Linked DNA regions of Paraburkholderia fungorum. The protein of the gene in region 1 interacts with the protein of each later gene in a pairwise test. Links are inferred from orthologs where the notes say so. Each region holds a gene or a part of one and is shown on either strand. Other genes may lie near its edges.

Region 1 (8,859 bases):
ACCTGATCGTGCAGCGCTTGCCACTCGTCGTGAATCTTCGCGATACGGCGCTGCTTTTCGTCGTCGGAGAGCGTTTCGTCCTTTTCGAGGAACGACGCCTGCTTTTCTGCATTGCCGCCGAGCACGATGTCCGTACCGCGACCGGCCATGTTGGTAGCGATCGTGATGCGTTTCGGACGGCCCGCTTCGGCAACGATTTCCGCTTCACGTGCGTGCTGCTTCGCGTTCAGCACCTCGTGCGACAAACCGGCCTGCTTCAGCAGATGCGACAGCAGTTCCGAGTTTTCAATCGACGTCGTACCGACCAGCACCGGCTGACCGCGCTCATAGCAGTCGCGAATGTCGCGGATCACCGCGTCATAACGCTCTTTGGCGGTCTTGTAGATCTGATCCTGCTTGTCGATCCGCTTCGGAGGACGATTGGTCGGGATCACGACCGTTTCGAGACCGTAGATCTCGTTGAATTCGTACGCTTCCGTATCCGCCGTACCGGTCATGCCGGACAGCTTCGCGTACATGCGGAAGTAGTTCTGGAACGTGATCGACGCGAGCGTCTGATTCTCGCTCTGGATCTTGACGTGTTCCTTCGCCTCGACGGCCTGGTGCAGGCCATCCGACCAGCGACGACCCGACATCAGACGGCCGGTGAATTCGTCGACGATCACCACTTCGTTGTTCTGCACCACGTAATGCTGGTCTTTGAAGAACAGCGTGTGTGCGCGCAATGCTGCGTACACGTGGTGCATCAGCGTGATGTTTTGCGGCGCGTAAAGGCTCTCGCCTTCGCCGATCAGGCCCCACTCGGCGAGCAGACGCTCGGCCTTTTCGTGGCCCGATTCGGTCAGGAAAACCTGACGGCCTTTCTCGTCCAGCGTGTAATCGCCCGGCTTTTCGACGCCGGTGCCGTCCGCCTTTTCTTCGCCGATCTGGCGTTCGAGCAGCGGCGGCAGCGCATTCATGCGCACGTAGAGTTCGGTGTGATCTTCGGCCTGGCCGGAGATGATCAGCGGCGTACGGGCTTCGTCGATCAGGATCGAGTCGACCTCGTCGACCACCGCGAAATTCAGCGCTCGCTGCACGCGCGCGTCGGTCTCGTAGACCATGTTGTCGCGCAGGTAGTCGAAGCCGAATTCGTTATTCGTGCCGTACGTGATGTCGGCAGCGTAGGCCTGCTGCTTCGCCTCGTGGTCCATCTGCGACAGGTTGATACCCACCGACAGACCGAGGAAGTTGTACAGACGCGCCATCCATTCGGCGTCGCGCTGTGCCAGGTAATCGTTGACCGTGACGACGTGCACGCCGCGGCCCGACAACGCATTCAGATACACCGGCAGCGTAGCGACAAGGGTCTTGCCCTCGCCCGTGCGCATTTCGCCGATCTTGCCGTAGTGCAGGACCATGCCGCCGATCAGCTGCACGTCGAAGTGGCGCATTTTCAGCACCCGCTTGCTGGCCTCGCGGCAGACCGCAAAGGCTTCCGGCAACAGCTTGTCGAGCGATTCGCCGCTCGCGACGCGCTGGCGGAATTCACCCGTTTTGGCGCGCAGTTGATCGTCCGTCAATTGCTCGATCTGCGGTTCGAGCGCATTGATCGCCGCGACGGTCTTTTGATATTGCTTGACTAGCCGCTGGTTGCGGCTGCCAAAAATCTTCTGTAGAAAACCGGTGGTCATCGGATCGGTGTCTGCGTCGCGGCTTCGGCTGGGTTGCGCGGTGCCGATCGTACGGATCATGCACTGCGCTCCGGGGTCGGAAGGGCCTCGGCGGCTTAGTCCAAGAGTGAATTCGAATCGGGCATTTTAGCACGCGCCCCCGGCCGCGCCTGTGTCAGAGGCGCTACGTTGGCCTTGTGGACAATGCCCGCTGCGTCGGCTTGTGACCGTACGACTCGAGCCGGGCTGGCGTGCATCCCGCGCGGTACAATCGCGGCGTGAACGCGCAATAGGGTGCGAACACGCCCTTATTTACAAACATGAGCCGTTTTCCGTCCTTTTCAAGGCCGCCGCCGCAGCAGTTCAAAGCGCGCCGCCCGCAGCCCGTCGCCGAAGTGCTGAATCGCACGGATGCGTACGCGGCGCTGCGCGCGGGCGTCGAGCAAATTGCCGCGCTGGAAAAGGATTTGCGCTCGCTGCTGCCCGATTATCTGGCGACGAGCGTGGAGCCGGGCTTTATCAAGGACGGCGTGCTGGCGCTGTTTGCCGCGCACAACGCGCTCGCTGCGCGGCTGCGACATCTTGAACCACGGCTGCTGTCGGATTTGCAGCAGCGCGGCTGGCCGGTCAATGCGCTGCGAATTCGCGTGCGGCCTCAGCCGGTCAAGGAGCCGCCGCCGGTCAAGCAGGCACGCATGACGCCGGTCGGTGCCGATGCGCTGCATGCGTTGAGCGAATCGCTCGAACCGTCGCCGTTGCAGGAGGCGCTGGCGCGAATGGCGGCCCGGCATCGGAGAAATCGCTAAGGTTGTCGAAGTCGCGCTGAAAACAAAAACGGCCCCTAAGGGCCGTTTTTTCATGCTTGCTACTACCTGAAGACGTTACGCAAACGCCGTTTGCGTCTCGTACGCAAAGCCGCGCGGTGCCTTCTGCGTGTCGTCGAACGTGACGATTTCGTACGAATCTTCGTGCGCCAGCAGTTCGCGCAGCAATGCGTTGTTCAGACCGTGGCCCGACTTGTACGCGTCGTACGATGCCAGCAACGGATGACCGACCACATACAGGTCGCCGATCGCATCGAGCATCTTGTGCTTCACGAACTCGTCGTCGTAACGCAGACCATCGTTGTTCAGAATGCGGTATTCGTCGAGCACGATCGCGTTGTCCATGCTGCCGCCGCGTGCCAGACCGAGTTCACGCATCATTTCCACTTCGTGCGCGAAACCGAACGTGCGAGCGCGGGCAATTTCGCGCACGTAAGACGTGTTCGCGAAATCCACTTCCAGCGCCTGGCCGGTCTTATCCACAGCCGGATGACGGAAGTCGATCGTGAACTTGAGCTTGAAACCGAAGTACGGGTCCAGACGCGCGAACTTGTCGCCGTCACGAATTTCGACCGGCTTGGTGACCTTGATGAACTTCTTCGCAGCGTTCTGCTGCTCGATTCCGGCCGACTGGATCAGGAACACGAACGAACCCGCGCTGCCGTCCATGATCGGAATTTCTTCAGCGGTGACGTCGACGTAAAGATTGTCGATGCCAAGACCGGCGCAGGCGGACATCAAATGTTCGATGGTCGACACGCGCGCGCCGTCTTTCTGCAACACGGAAGCCAGACGCGTATCACCAATCGCCATCGCCGACGCAGGAATGTCCACCGGCGTGGGCAAATCCACGCGCGAAAAGACGATGCCAGTGTCTGGCGCCGCCGGGCGAAGCGTCAAATTGACCTTCCGACCCGAGTGCAGGCCGATGCCAACTGTCTTGACGATTGTTTTGATAGTGCGCTGCTTCAGCATGGTGATCTTCTATTCGATTGAAAATCCCAATCGGGACTTTTTATTCCATAGCACGAATTATACTCCAATACCCTTGGGGTCGTCGTTGCACGGAACGTATCAATCTGTTTCGCTACATTACCCAATGGGCGCCCGTCAGGGAAAGCGTGACGGGCCGACGTCCCGGAACGGAGGCGTTTCCGGTCGTCGGCCCGCGTAACGGCCTGTCACAAAAGCGTCTTACCACCCGTTGCCCTCGTACAACGCGACAAAACCGCGCGCTGCCAAGGTGAAGGGCGACGCCCGCGCAACTAGCTCAACGTGGCAAGAACGCTTGCTGCATCGCTCACTTCGAATTTGCCGGCAGCCTCGACGTTCAACGTCTTGACCACGCCGTCGTCGACCACCATCGCGTAGCGCTGGGAACGGATTCCCATGCCGCGCGCCGACAAATCCTGCTCCAGACCAAGCGCCCGTGTGAAAGCCGCACTGCCGTCCGCCATCATGCGCACCTTGCCCGAGGCGTGCTGATCGCGTCCCCACGCGCCCATTACGAACGCGTCGTTGACGGACACGCACCAGATCTCGTCGATGCCCGCAGCGCGCAACTGCCCGGCGTGCTCGATATAACCCGGTACATGTTTGGCCGAACAGGTCGGCGTGAACGCGCCCGGCAATCCGAAGATCACCACGCGCCTGCCCGCCGTCTGCTCGCGCACGTCGAAGCTGTTCGGCCCCAACGTGCAGCCCGCCCGCTCATCTTCGACGAATTCGAAGAGCGTTGCGTCGGGCAGCTTGTCACCTGCTTGAATCATGCTCAGTCCTTTGCATCGATGCGAAGCACGCTCGCACGTCGTCGTGTCGCAGTGAAATTGGCATGCAGCCCGTTAAGGCTACGCCGTTCGGCGACAGTCGCCCAATCCGCTTCGCGAATCCGAAGAGGGCAGTTGTCCTTGCCGCGAATCTGACGATACGCGACCTGTTCGCCGTTCACCCGCCACGCTCGTGCATTCGTCCGCCAGCGCTGCACTGCAAAACAACTGCAGCGCGGCAACGAAAGCCTGCTCGCGCGCTCAGTCCGCCTGCTTGCGCAGGAATGCCGGAATGTCGTACGTGTCGACGCCCTTTTCCTGCAGCGCCTGCACATGCGACGCAGCCGTATCGCGCGACGTGCGCCACACAGCCGGCGTGTCCAGCGCGCCGTAGTCGGCCGTAGCCGCGTGCGACGTTGCCGGTGCGTAAGCCGCGTGTTGCATCGTGCCGATCGGCTGATTGTCGGTGCCGGTGCGCAGCAGCGTCATCGGTGCCGATTGCTGCTTCTTCGCCGCACGGCCCAGACCCGTTGCGACGACCGTCACGCGCAGCGCGTCGCCCATTGCATCGTCGTACACCGCGCCGAAAATCACCGTTGCGTCTTCTGCTGCGTAGCTCTTGATCGTGTTCATCACTTCGCGCGTTTCCGACAGACGCAGCGAACGGCTCGACGTGATGTTCACCAGCACGCCACGCGCGCCCGACAGATCCACACCTTCCAGCAGCGGGCTGGCCACAGCCTGCTCGGCGGCCAGACGCGCGCGATCGACACCGGCAACCGTCGCCGTGCCCATCATCGCCTTGCCTTGCTCGCCCATCACCGTTTTCACGTCTTCGAAGTCGACGTTCACCAGACCGTCGACGTTGATGATTTCCGCGATACCGGCCACTGCGTTGTTCAGAACGTCGTCAGCGCACTGGAAGCACTTGTCCATCTCGGCGTCGTCGCCCATCACCTCGAACAGCTTGTCGTTCAGAACGACGATCAGCGAGTCGACGTGATCCTCCAGTTGCTGCGAACCGGCTTCTGCAACGCGCATGCGCTTGCCGCCTTCGAATTCGAACGGCTTGCTGACCACGCCAACAGTCAAGATACCCATTTCCTTGGCGATCTGCGCGACCACGGGTGCTGCGCCCGTGCCCGTACCGCCGCCCATACCGGCCGTGATGAAGACCATGTGCGCGCCGCGCAGTGCGTCGGCGATGCGCTCACGTGCTTCTTCCGCTGCGGCGCGGCCCATTTCCGGCTTGGCGCCAGCGCCCAGACCCGTGTTGCCGAGCTGGATCACCGCGGTGGCGCGCGAACGCGACAGAGCCTGCGCGTCCGTGTTCATCACGATGAAGTCGACGCCTTGCACGCCTTTGTTGATCATGTGCTGAACGGCATTGCCGCCAGCGCCACCTACTCCGACCACCTTGATGATGGTGCCGTTCGTTTCGGTTTCCAGCATCTGGAATTCCATGTTGCCTCCGTCAAGATAGAAAAGTACAGCCACTCGGCCGTTATCCGGCAGGAGATCGGGCAACCTCCTGTCGCGCGCTGGTCGCCGGCACCTGCGCGTGTTTGTTCAAACCTGCTTTGAATCCGACTGCTTGTTTCACTGCTTGTTCGATTGCTTATCCGACTACTTGTGCCACTGCAAAACCGTTAGAAGTTGCCGAGGAACCAGTCTTTCATGCGCGTGAAAACCTGTCCCATCGAGCCCGACTGCACCGCGACCTTGCGGCCACGCATACGTTGCGAGCGTCCTTCGACGAGCAGGCCCATTGCCGTCGAATAACGCGGATTACGCACGACGTCCGCAAGGCCGCCCGCGTATTCCGGCACGCCGATTCGCACCGGCTTCAGGAAAATGTCTTCACCCAGTTCGACCATGCCGAGCATCATCGACGCGCCGCCGGTCAGCACCACGCCGGAACTCAGCAGTTCCTCGTAACCCGACTCGCGCACCACCTGCTGCACGAGCGAGAACAGTTCTTCGACACGCGGCTCGACCACTGCCGCCAGCGCCTGGCGCGACAACGTGCGCGGACCGCGCTCGCCGAGACCCGGCACTTCGATCATCTCGTCCGGATCGGCAAGCGCCTGCTTGGCGATGCCGTAGTCGACCTTGATGTCTTCGGCATCCGGCGTCGGCGTGCGCAACGCCATCGCGATGTCGCTCGTGATCTGGTCGCCGGCAATCGGAATCACTGCCGTGTGACGGATCGCGCCTTCGCTGAAAATTGCGATGTCGGTCGTGCCGCCGCCGATATCGACCAGCACCACGCCGAGTTCCTTCTCGTCTTCCGTCAGCACCGCGAGCGACGACGCGAGCGGCTGCAGAATCAGATCGTTCACTTCGAGCCCGCAACGGCGCACGCACTTCACGATGTTCTGCGCCGCGCTCACCGCGCCGGTGACGATATGTACCTTCACTTCGAGGCGGATACCGCTCATACCGATCGGCTCGCGCACATCTTCCTGACCGTCGATGATGAATTCCTGCGTGAGGATATGCAGCACCTGCTGATCGGTCGGGATGTTGATTGCCTTCGCCGTTTCGATCACGCGCGCCACGTCCGTCTGCGTGACTTCCTTTTCCTTGATCGCCACCATGCCGCTCGAATTGAAGCTGCGGATATGGCTGCCGGCGATTCCGGTGAACACGTTCGTAATCTTGCAGTCGGCCATCAGCTCGGCTTCTTCGAGCGCGCGCTGAATGGACTGCACGGTGGCTTCGATATTCACCACCACGCCTTTCTTGAGCCCCTTCGATTCGCTCTGGCCAAGGCCGATCACCTCGTAGTGACCTTCGCCCTTCAACTCGGCGACGATGGCCACGACCTTCGACGTCCCGATGTCGAGGGCGACCAGCAGATCTTTATAGTCTTTACTCATAGAGTGCTCATTGCGTGTGATGTCCGTTTACTTCTTGCCCTTGTCGGGTTCGCTGATAAAGCGCATGCCAGCGGCACGAATCGCGAAACCGTTCGGATAGCGCAAGTCCGCATACTCGATATCCTTTCCCCAACGTTGCGTCACTGCGCCCCACGCCGCCGTCAGGCGCTTGCTGCGATCCAGCAGCGTGTCCTGATTGCGTTCGCGCCCAAGTTCAACCTGCGTACCGTTCGACAACTTCACCGTCCACGCGTAACGCGGCGACAGCGTCACTTCGTCGGGCGTCGCGCCCAGCGGCGCAAACCACTTCTGAAAGTCGTGATAACGCGCGACCACTTCTTTCGCCGAACCGTCGGGGCCGTCGAACGCGGGCAGATCCTGCTCGAGTTCGCCCTGATTCGCGGTGAACAGCTCGCCATCGGTGCTCACCAACTGATCGCTGCCCCACGTTCCCAGCGGTTTGTACTCCTCCAGCGTGACAGCCAATGCATTCGGCCAGACCCGGCGCACACTTGCATGACGCACCCATGGCATCTGCTCGAACGCCTGACGCGCAACGTCGAGATCGACCGTGAAAAAGTTGCCCTTCAACCGCCCTACTACACCGGCGCGCACCGTCGGCGAATTGATGTGCTCCGTATCGCCGCCGATCTGGATTTCGCGCAGTGCGAAATTCGGACGCTGGATCAGCCAGTCAGCGCCTGCCGCCAGCAGCACGAGCACCAGCAACACATGCAATGTGTTGGCGGCGAGATTGAGCTGGCGAACGTTGTTCCACATGGTGTTGCTTTCGGGTCACCCCGGTTAGTCCTTAAGCGTCAGCGCCAACACGCCGACAACCAGTTCCTGATAGCTGATGCCCACCGCGCGCGCCGCTTTCGGCGGCAGCGAGTGATCGGTCATGCCAGGCGCCGTGTTCACTTCCAGGAAGTACGGGTTGCCGTCTGCGTCGAGCATGAAATCGGCACGGCCCCAGTCGGTGCAGCCGAGCACCTCGAACGCGCGGCGCGCCAGCACTTTCAGACGCGCTTCTTCTTCCGCCGCGATACCGCACGGAATCAGATACTGCGTGTCGTCGGCGATGTACTTCGCGTGATAGTCGTAGAACTCACCGGCCGGCACGATGCGGATCACCGGCAGGTCCAGATCGCCCGCGATGCACGCGGTAAATTCGCCGCCGCCTTCGATGCTCTTTTCGACCACGACGATCTTGTCGAACTTCGCGGCTTCGATCAGCGCAGCCGGCAACGCGTCGGCCGTCTTCACCTTGATCACCGCCACGCTCGAGCCTTCGCTCGCGGGCTTCACGAACAGCGGCAAGCCGAGCTTCGCGACGATGTCTTTCGCGCGCGCTTCGTAGTCGTCGCCACGCATGACCGCTTCGAACGGCGGCGTCGGAATACCGAGTTGCTGCCACACGAGCTTGGTGCGGAACTTGTCCAGACCCAGCGCCGAACCGAGCACGCCGCTGCCGTTGTACTTGATGCCGTAGAAATCGAGCGCGCCCTGAATCTGGCCGTTCTCGCCATAGCCGCCATGCAACGCGATGAACGCGCGATCGAAGCCTTCCGCCTTCAACTCAGCGAGCGGACGCTCGGACGGGTCGAACGGATGCGCGTCGATGCCGGCGTCGCGCAGGCCTTGCAGCACGAGGCGGCCGGACGTGAGGGACACCTCGCGCTCAGCGGATTCACCGCCGAGCAGCACTGCTACCTTGCCGAATTGTTTTGGATCA
Region 2 (8,819 bases), 940 kb from region 1 along the record:
TCGACCACACAGAAAAAACACGGATATTCCGACTGCAAACGCACCCAGTTCTTCAGCACGCCGTGATAGTGGCCGAGGTGCAGCGAGCCGGTAGGCCGCATGCCGGAAACGATACGATCAGGGAACATGGTTGTCAGAAAAGCGAAACGAGAGGAGTCAGCACGGCAGTAATCGCGCCGTAGCCGAGCGTCACGAGCGGATTGAGCCAATAGCGCGTCAGCGTCCCCGTCATGACCAGCGCCATCACGATGAAAAAGCCGTATGGCTCGAGACGCGACAGCGCGATCGACTGCTTCGGCGGCAACAGCGCCATCAGCACACGGCCGCCGTCGAGCGGCGGCAGCGGAAACAGGTTCAGCACGCCGAGCACGAGGTTCACACCCACGCCTGCCGCAGCCATTCGCGTGAAAAACGGTTCCTCGACGCCGAGTACCGCAAGCGCCACGCCGAACACACCCCAGATCAGCGCCTGAATGAAATTACACGCCGGACCGGCGGCAGCGACCCACAAGCTGCCCCAACGCGGATTGCGAAGATTGCCGAACGCCACCGGCACCGGCTTTGCGTAACCGAACATGAACGCGCCGCTGGTCGCGAAGTACAACAGCAGCGGAATGGCGATCGTGCCGAGCGGGTCGATGTGCCGCATCGGATTGATCGACACGCGGCCGAGCACATAAGCGGTGTTGTCGCCCAGCCAGCGCGCGACATAGCCATGAGCGGCTTCGTGCAACGTGATCGCGAAAATCACCGGCAGCGCGTACACCGCAATGGTTTGTATCAGGGAAGAATCCATAGCTCACTATTGTAACAACGCGGTTGCGGGCGTCTGTCCGCTTCCGCTCATGCCGTCTCTTCGAGACCAAAGGGCGCGAGAGAACCGCGCCCTGCCCGCACCAGCACCGGCTCCGCGCCGGTCAGATCGATCACGGTGGACGGTTCGCACACACAGGCACCGCCGTCGATCACCAGATCCAGTTGCTTCTCCAGCCGCTCGCGAATCTCTTCGGGGTCGTTCAGCGGTTGCGTTTCGCCCGGCATGATCAGCGTGGAGCCGAGCAGCGGCTGACCCAGTTCCTCGAGAATCGCCAGCGTGATCGCGTGATCCGGCACCCGCAGGCCGATGGTCTTGCGCGACGGATGCGACAGGCGCCGCGGCACTTCCTTGGTGGCCTGCAGCACGAACACATAGGGCCCCGGTGTCACCGATTTGATCAGCCGGTATTGCCGGTTATCCACCATAGCGAAGTTCGACAGTTCGGACAGATCGCGCACCAGCAGCGACAGCAGTTGCTTTTCGTCGAGCCCGCGAATGCGCCGCAGACGCTCCACCGCGTCCTTGTCGTCGAGCTGACAGGCTAGCGCATAGCTCGAATCGGTTGGCAGCGCGACCACGCCGCCGTCCTTGATGATCTGCACCGCCTGCTTGACGAGGCGCGGCTGCGGGTTGTCAGGGTGAAGCCGAAAGTATTGGGACATGATGTCTAACAATGGCTACAGATGAACGGCGACGGAACAACGAAACGCGTTGCGATACTTGCGATATGCAACGGAGCGGAAGACCGGACGAAAAGTCCGATCGCGAGGAAACGAGAAATCAGAGGTGCAGCAGGACGAAAAACCGCACGCGGCGTGCCCGAACGGCTCTCGCGCGCAACGTGCCGGCGTGGCACGGCGCGCGATCACAGCCAGCGTTCCCAGACGGGCTTGAGATCGGAAGGCAGCGGCGGCAGCGTGCCGAGGTCGACGCGGCCTTCGCCGGGTGCGTGGAAATCGGAGCCGCGCGACGCTTCGAAACCGAAGCGGCGCGCGACGTCCGCGTATTCGCGGTACTGATCGGGCGTGTGGCTGCCTGTGACGACTTCGATCGCCTTGCCGCCGAGATCGATGAATTCGGCGAAAAATGCATCGAATTCGACCGGCGAGTATGCGTAACGGCCCGGGTGCGCGACGATCGCTTCACCGCCCGACTGCTGGATCCAGCCGACCGCGTCGGCCAGTTTGGACCAGCGGTGCGCGATAAAACCGGGTTTGCCGTCGCCGAGATAGCGGTTGAACACATCTTGCGTGGAACTGCAGTGACCGCTTTCGACCATGAAGCGCGCGAAGTGCGTACGCGAAATCATGTCGGGATTCGACACGTATTGGAGTGCGCCTTCGTAAGCGCCGGGGATGCCGAGCGTGGCCAGCTGCTCGCCGATCGCCTCGGCGCGCGCCGCGCGGCCGTCGCGTGTGCGAGCGAGGCCGTCGATCAGGATCGGGTTGGTCGGGTCGATGCCCAGACCGACGATGTGCACCGTACGCGAAGCCCACGTCACCGAAATTTCGACGCCGCTCAGGTAGCGCATGCCGAGTTCCTCGGCAGTGCGGCGCGCTTCGAGCTGGCCGCCCACTTCATCGTGATCGGTCAATGCCCAAAGGGTCACGCCGCCCGCATGTGCGCGGCGTGCGACGTCGGCGGGAGAAAACTGGCCGTCGGAAACAGTGGAATGGCAGTGCAGGTCGGCGTTCATCGTGGTCGCAAAAAGGTTCTGTACTCATTTTACTGCAACGCAGTAAGCGACCCCAGAGCTATCTCGCGTCCACGTCCGGCGAAGCGCGCCGTTTCCGGTAGGCCGAACACTCACGCGCAAAACCCTTCGATCAGCGCTGCGATCTGCTCGGGCTGGTCGTGATGCACCATATGTCCCGCTTCGTCGATGATCTTCTCGCGCCAGTTCGGGAACGCCTCAAAACGCGCCTTGAACTCGGCCAACGGAATTTCGCCTGCGATAGCCGCAAGCGTCGGCGAATTAGCGGCTTCCACATGCAGCACTTTCGCGCTCACCTTGCCCCACACGGCCATCACCTCGTCCAGACGATACAGCGTCGGTCCGCGCACCTTGTGGGCCGGATCGGCCAGCAGCATGTAGCGCCCTTCGCCGTCGGGCTTCGACCAGTGCTGCGCGAGAAACTGCGCACGCTGCGGAGCGAGGCGCGGATTGGTCTTGATCAGACGCGCGGCGACCGCTTCGAGCGACACATAGCGCTTCAACTGCGGCGGGTCGCGCAATTCGTCGAGCCACGTGAGCAGGCGCCGGGGCGCTTGAGCCGCGTGCGCCGGGGCGAGACCAAATCCTTCCAGATCGACCACCCGGCGCACCCGTTCGGGCCGCACGCCCGCGTACAGACAGGCGATGTTCGCGCCCATGCTATGCCCGACCAGATTCACCTGGCCGCCCGGCGCGTAGTGATCAAGTAGCACGTCGAGATCGGCCAGATAGTCCTGCATCCAGTAATTGCCGCCGCCCCGCTCGGCCACCGGCCAGTCCGACAAACCGAACCCGCGCATGTCCGGCGCGATGATCTGCCAGTCGCCGCCGAGCGAATCGACGACAAACTGGAACGACGCCGAGACGTCCATCCAGCCGTGCAGCATGAACAGCGCGGGCGCATCCGGATTGCCCCAACGCCGCACATGCAGACGGATGCCGCGCACGGCGATGAAGTCAGATTGGGAAGTGTTCATGAACGCGCGCCCCGAAAAAAGAATGGTCGTTCGATTATAACGAGATAGCCGGACGATGCGAGGGGCCAGATCGTGGAATCAGGTCTCGGCCGGCTTCAGTCGCTGCGGGCCGGCGGGACCGCTTGCTGGAGATCGAGACCGGCCAGCGCAGCCAGTTCGGCCTCGTCGAAACCGGCGTCACGGCGCGCTTCGAAATTGAACGGCCCGCGCAATTTCGGCGCGTGATACTGATCGGCGAGACGGGTGTAGGTCGTGTGCGGATCGAGGCCGTTCTTGTTGCATAGGTGACGAAACCAGTGGTTGCCGATCAGCACGTGGCCGATCTCGTCGCGCAAGATTACGTCGAGAATCGCTGCGGACGCGTGGTCGCCGGCCTGTTGCAGTCGCGCGCGGATCGGCGGCGAGGCGTCGAGTCCGCGCGCTTCGAGCGTGCGCGGCACCAGCGCCATACGCGCCAGCACGTCGCCGCGGGTGCGCTCGCACATGTCCCACAGGCCGTCGTGCGCGGGGAAATCGCCGTATACGTGGCCGTATTCCGCGAGCCGGGCGGTGAGCAGCGAGAAGTGATACGCCTCTTCGGCCGCGACTTTGAGCCAGTCGGCGTAGAACGCGGCAGGCATCGCGGGAAAGCGCCAGACGGCGTCGAGCGCAAGGTTGATCGCGTTGAATTCGATGTGCGCGAGCGCGTGCAGCAGCACCGCGCGGCCTTCGGGCGATTGCATGCCGCGCCGCTTTAACAGACGCGGATCGACCAGTTCCGGCTGCGCAGGACGGCCCGGCAGGTTGGGCGGCTCGTCGAGTTCGGCGTCGGCGGAACAGGTCATCTGCGCGTCGAGCACGGCGGCGTAGAGCGAGCGGGCTGCCGCCGCTTTGGTCACTGGATCGCTCTCGCGCAACGCGGCAAGCGCGGCAGTTCGCGCGCAGTCGGGGGAGCTGCGGTTGGCGGCGACAGGGGCGGCAGACAGGTTGGACGAAGCGGCGAACGTCATGGCAAGCGGGCTGGTAATGGCAGCGATGCTGGGAACGGGTTTCAGGTAGGACAAGGAGTAAGCGGGAGCAGGCGCGGCAAAGGAGCGAGCCGCAGGCGCCGCACAGGGCGCAACGGTGCTCAGTTCGGCGATACGCTTGCACCCGCCCATTCGCTCAGCGGCCACCGCCCGATTGCAACCCGCCCGCCCCTCGCAGAACGGTGCTCGCGCTGCACGCGCCTCGATAGCAGGCAGGAGATCAAACCCGCACCGACCGCCGCTACACCAGGAGCCCCAACCACACAACCGTTTACAATACCCGATTCGACCATCCGGCGCGCCGATCGCGCCGGCCAGGCGGCACATCCCGCGGCAACCCCGGCCACGCTTCATCTGCCGGGCCATTCCCCGCCCCATTTCAGCGTCAGCAGCGACTGATCAAGAGGAGACATTGTGACGATTTACAAGCTTGGCGAAGCCGCCCCGACCATTCACGAGAGCGTGTTCATCGCGGATACGGCGACTATCATCGGCAATGTGACGATCGAGGAAAACGCGAGCGTCTGGTTCGGCGCGACGATTCGCGGCGACAACGAGGCGATCACCGTCGGCGCGGGCAGCAACGTGCAGGAAAGCGCCGTGCTGCACACCGACCCCGGTTTTCCTCTGACGATCGAGCCGAACGTGACGATTGGCCACCAGGTCATGCTGCACGGCTGCACGATCAAGGAAGGTTCACTGGTCGGAATTCAGGCCGTGGTCTTGAATGGAGCGGTAATCGGCCGCAACTGTCTGGTCGGAGCGGGCGCCATCGTCACTGAAGGCAAGGTGTTTCCCGACAATTCGCTGATTCTCGGCGCGCCCGCCAAAGTGGTGCGCGAGTTGACCGAGACGGATATCGCCAATATGCAGCGCGGCACGGCAAGTTATGCCGAGCGCCGCGAATATTTCAAGGCGCAGCTCGTACGCATCGGCTAACCGCCGACGCGCGGGGCGCGCAAGGCGCGGCATCAGCCGCGTCATTCCACCGAGGAAAAGTTGTGAGCGACCAGTTGCAAAAATTCATGTTCAGCGCGGCGCCAGTGCGCGGCGAGATCGTTTCGCTGCGCAATACGTGGCAGGAAGTGCTGACGCGCCGCGATTATCCGGCGCCTGTGCGGACGATTCTGGGCGAAATGATGGCCGCGTGCGCACTGCTGTCGGCGAATCTCAAGTTCGACGGCACGCTCGTCATGCAGATTTTCGGCGACGGCCCGGTCAAGATGCTGGTGGTCCAGTGCAGCTCCGATCTGTCGATGCGCGCCACCGCCAAGCTTTCCGGCGACACGGCCAATACCATCGGCGACACGGCTTCGATGATCGAATTGCTGAACGCGAGCGGTCACGGCCGCTGCGTGATCACGCTCGATCCAGCCGACAAGCATCCGGGCCAACAGCCGTATCAAAGTATCGTGCCGCTGTCGGGCGTGGACGGCCCGCTCAACTCGATGGCCGAAGTGCTCGAGCACTACATGCACCACTCCGAACAACTCGACACGCGCCTGTGGCTCGCGGCGAACACCGAGCGCGCGGTCGGCATGCTGCTGCAGAAGCTGCCGGGCGACGGCGGCATCGTCCCGCATCCGGGCGAGCTGGACGCGGATACCTGGGAACGCGTTTGCACGCTGGGCGGCACGCTGTCGCAGGACGAACTGTTGAAAGAAGAACCGGAAACGGTTTTCCGGCGCCTTTTCTGGCAGGAAAACGTCCAGCATTTCGAGCCGGCCACGGCGCGCTTCGAATGCACGTGTTCGCGCGAGAAAGTCGGTGGAATGCTGAAGATGCTGGGCCGCGAAGAGGTGGACGGCGTGATCGAAGAACGCGGACATGTGGAAATTCATTGCGAGTTCTGCAACCAGCGGTACGAATTCGATCCGGTCGATGTGGCGCAACTTTTCGTCGCCGACGCACTCTCACAGGGTGTGACGCCCGCTGCTGATCAACGGCATTGAGACGACCGGTGAAGCGGGTTTCAGGCTCGCCGATCTGGAGCGGATAGTAGTCGTTTCACGGTGGTTGTTATCGCGCCGCCCATCGTCACTTTGTGACTCGGGCGGCGCGAATTGCTTCAGCATTACCTGTCGCTGGTTCCGTTTGCTTGCGTGTGGTTTCGTCTGGTTGCGTTGATTCCTGGCGGCGGACGTTGTGCATTTTTACTTAGGCATCCGACCGACTGATTGCTGGAGATCGAACATGATCCGCACTGTTTCGTCGACCCGCTATGCCCTTGCCCTTCGCCACACGCGCTTGTTTTCGGTCCTCGTCGTGGTTGCCGGCACCGCCGCGCTAGCCGGCTGCGCGATCGATCCGCCAGGGCCGTCGCCGATCCTGAGCCGTTTGCCGGCCGATCAGACCGACACCGTCAACTCCACCACCGCGCCGCCACTTACGCCGCAAGAACGCGCACGCTATGACGCGATCGACCGGCAGGTGCTGTTCGAACAGGATCAGGCGATTGCCGCCGAAAATGCCGCTCAGGCCTGGTCGCGTTATTACTCGCCACCGGTCAACGTCTGGGGAGGTTATTCCAGCGGCGGTTGGGGACGCGGCTGGGGCTCCGGGATTGGCGTGGGTTTTGGACCAAACTGGGGTTGGTAGAACAAAGCGTGGGGCGTATCGCGCGGTAGCGCACTCAACCTGAAGGGCCAAAAGAAAAAGGAGCGGTTCATTGCTGAACCGCTCCTTTTTTCGTCCCCCGTATCTTGCCGGCCTGGCGCAGCTAACGCGCTACACCAACACGCAACGTTCAATGCGTACCAGCGGCCTTCTTGTCCTTCGCCGCCTTGCCGCCGTGCTTGCGATCCGGCTTCGCACGCGACTCCGGATTCGGCACCACATGCAGCGGTGCCGCCGACACTTCACCCCGCGTCGAGGTTGTCACCGAAGGCGTGTTTGCGGTCGGCAACGGCGCGTTCGGCGACACGAATTGCACGAACACTTCGCCATCCTTGACCATGCCCATTTCGTAGCGCGCCCGCTCTTCGACAGCGGCCGTGCCGTTCTGCAGATCCTGCACTTCGCCCTGAATACGCTCGTTGCGCAGCTTCGAATCGTTGTTCTTCTGCAGTTGCTGCGCCAGTTGCTGCTGCAACTCGTGCACACGCAACCAGCCCCCATGGCCCCACCAGAGCGGGTACTGGATCAGCGCCAGCAGAACGATCAGGACAGCAGTGACGAGCCGCATGAAGTAAGCACAATAAATACGCGCCGCCCTGCGCTATACGCAGGGCGGCGAGGTCAATCAGAAACGGGGGATAACCGGCTCATCGGTTAGCGTAGACATCAGCCAACTTAGCGCAGGTTGTAGAACGCCGACTTGCCCGGATAGCTGGCGATATCGCCGAGATCTTCTTCGATACGCAGCAACTGGTTGTACTTCGAGATGCGGTCCGAACGCGACAGCGAACCCGTCTTGATCTGACCGGCATTCAGGCCGACCGCGATATCGGCGATCGTCGAATCTTCGGTTTCGCCCGAACGGTGCGAGATCACAGCCGTGTAGCCTGCGCGCTTCGCCATTTCGATTGCCGCGAAGGTTTCCGTCAGCGTGCCGATCTGGTTGATCTTGATCAGGATCGAGTTGGCGATGCCCTTGTCGATGCCTTCCTTCAGGATGCGCGTGTTGGTCACGAACAGGTCGTCGCCGACCAGCTGGACCTTCTTGCCGAGCTTGTCGGTCAGCGTCTTCCAGCCTGCCCAGTCGCTTTCGTGCATGCCGTCTTCGATCGACACGATCGGGAACTTGTCGGCCAGGTTTGCGAGGTAATCCGCAAATTCCGTCGACGACAGTTGCAGGCCTTCGCCAGCCAGCTGGTACTTGCCGTCGTGGTAGAACTCGCTCGCTGCGCAGTCGAGTGCGAGCAGAACGTCTTCACCGGCGCGGTAGCCTGCTTTCTCGATAGCTTGCAGGATGGTCGACAGGCACTCGTCGTTGCTGCCGAAGTTCGGTGCGAAACCGCCTTCGTCGCCCACTGCCGTGCTCATGCCGCGGTCCGACAGGATCTTCTTCAGCGCGTGGAACACTTCGGCGCCGCAGCGCAGTGCTTCGCGGAAAGTCGGCTGGCTAACCGGAACGATCATGAACTCCTGGATGTCCAAGCTGTTGTTCGCGTGCGCGCCACCGTTGACGATGTTCATCATCGGGACCGGCAGTTGCATTGCGCCCGAGCCGCCGAAGTAGCGGTACAGCGGCAGGCCGGCTTCTTCAGCAGCGGCCTTCGCGACGGCCATCGACACAGCCAGCATCGCGTTTGCGCCGAGGCGCGACTTGTTGTCGGTGCCGTCGAGTTCCAGCAGCGTCTTGT

What was found.
Region 2: the proteins of BLS41_RS15345 (region 1) and ftsB interact in binary tests that used the Escherichia coli proteins (3 or more experiments, as listed by UniProt). The link is inferred for Paraburkholderia fungorum from one-to-one orthologs.

Annotation. Positions count from the first base shown.
Region 1 is NZ_FNKP01000001.1:3,450,055-3,458,913, forward strand. Bases 6,029-8,859 are described here. They hold BLS41_RS15345 (cell division protein FtsQ/DivIB), read right to left. Parts: upstream 7,905-8,859; coding sequence 7,152-7,904; downstream 6,029-7,151. Other genes in these bases: ftsA (cell division protein FtsA), read right to left, coding at 6,029-7,124; BLS41_RS15350 (D-alanine--D-alanine ligase), read right to left, coding at 7,929-8,859. Outside these bases: preprotein translocase subunit SecA, read right to left, coding at 1-1,673; BLS41_RS15320 (DciA family protein), read left to right, coding at 1,973-2,458; lpxC (UDP-3-O-acyl-N-acetylglucosamine deacetylase), read right to left, coding at 2,534-3,451; BLS41_RS15330 (peroxiredoxin), read right to left, coding at 3,742-4,245; cell division protein FtsZ, read right to left, coding at 4,504-5,706; more of ftsA, read right to left, coding at 5,892-6,028. UniProt on the Escherichia coli protein: Essential cell division protein. May link together the upstream cell division proteins, which are predominantly cytoplasmic, with the downstream cell division proteins, which are predominantly periplasmic. May control correct divisome assembly.
Region 2 is NZ_FNKP01000001.1:2,507,361-2,516,179, forward strand. Bases 5,981-8,771 are described here. They hold ftsB (cell division protein FtsB), read right to left. Parts: upstream 7,700-8,771; coding sequence 7,262-7,699; downstream 5,981-7,261. Other genes in these bases: hslO (Hsp33 family molecular chaperone HslO), read left to right, coding at 5,981-6,467; BLS41_RS11035 (hypothetical protein), read left to right, coding at 6,709-7,113; eno (phosphopyruvate hydratase), read right to left, coding at 7,807-8,771. Outside these bases: BLS41_RS10995 (tryptophan--tRNA ligase), read right to left, coding at 1-128; BLS41_RS11000 (site-2 protease family protein), read right to left, coding at 134-796; BLS41_RS11005 (L-threonylcarbamoyladenylate synthase), read right to left, coding at 844-1,479; BLS41_RS11010 (3',5'-nucleoside bisphosphate phosphatase), read right to left, coding at 1,683-2,513; BLS41_RS11015 (alpha/beta fold hydrolase), read right to left, coding at 2,624-3,508; BLS41_RS11020 (ferritin-like domain-containing protein), read right to left, coding at 3,604-4,497; BLS41_RS11025 (gamma carbonic anhydrase family protein), read left to right, coding at 4,930-5,454; more of hslO, read left to right, coding at 5,517-5,980; more of eno, read right to left, coding at 8,772-8,819. UniProt on the Escherichia coli protein: Essential cell division protein. May link together the upstream cell division proteins, which are predominantly cytoplasmic, with the downstream cell division proteins, which are predominantly periplasmic.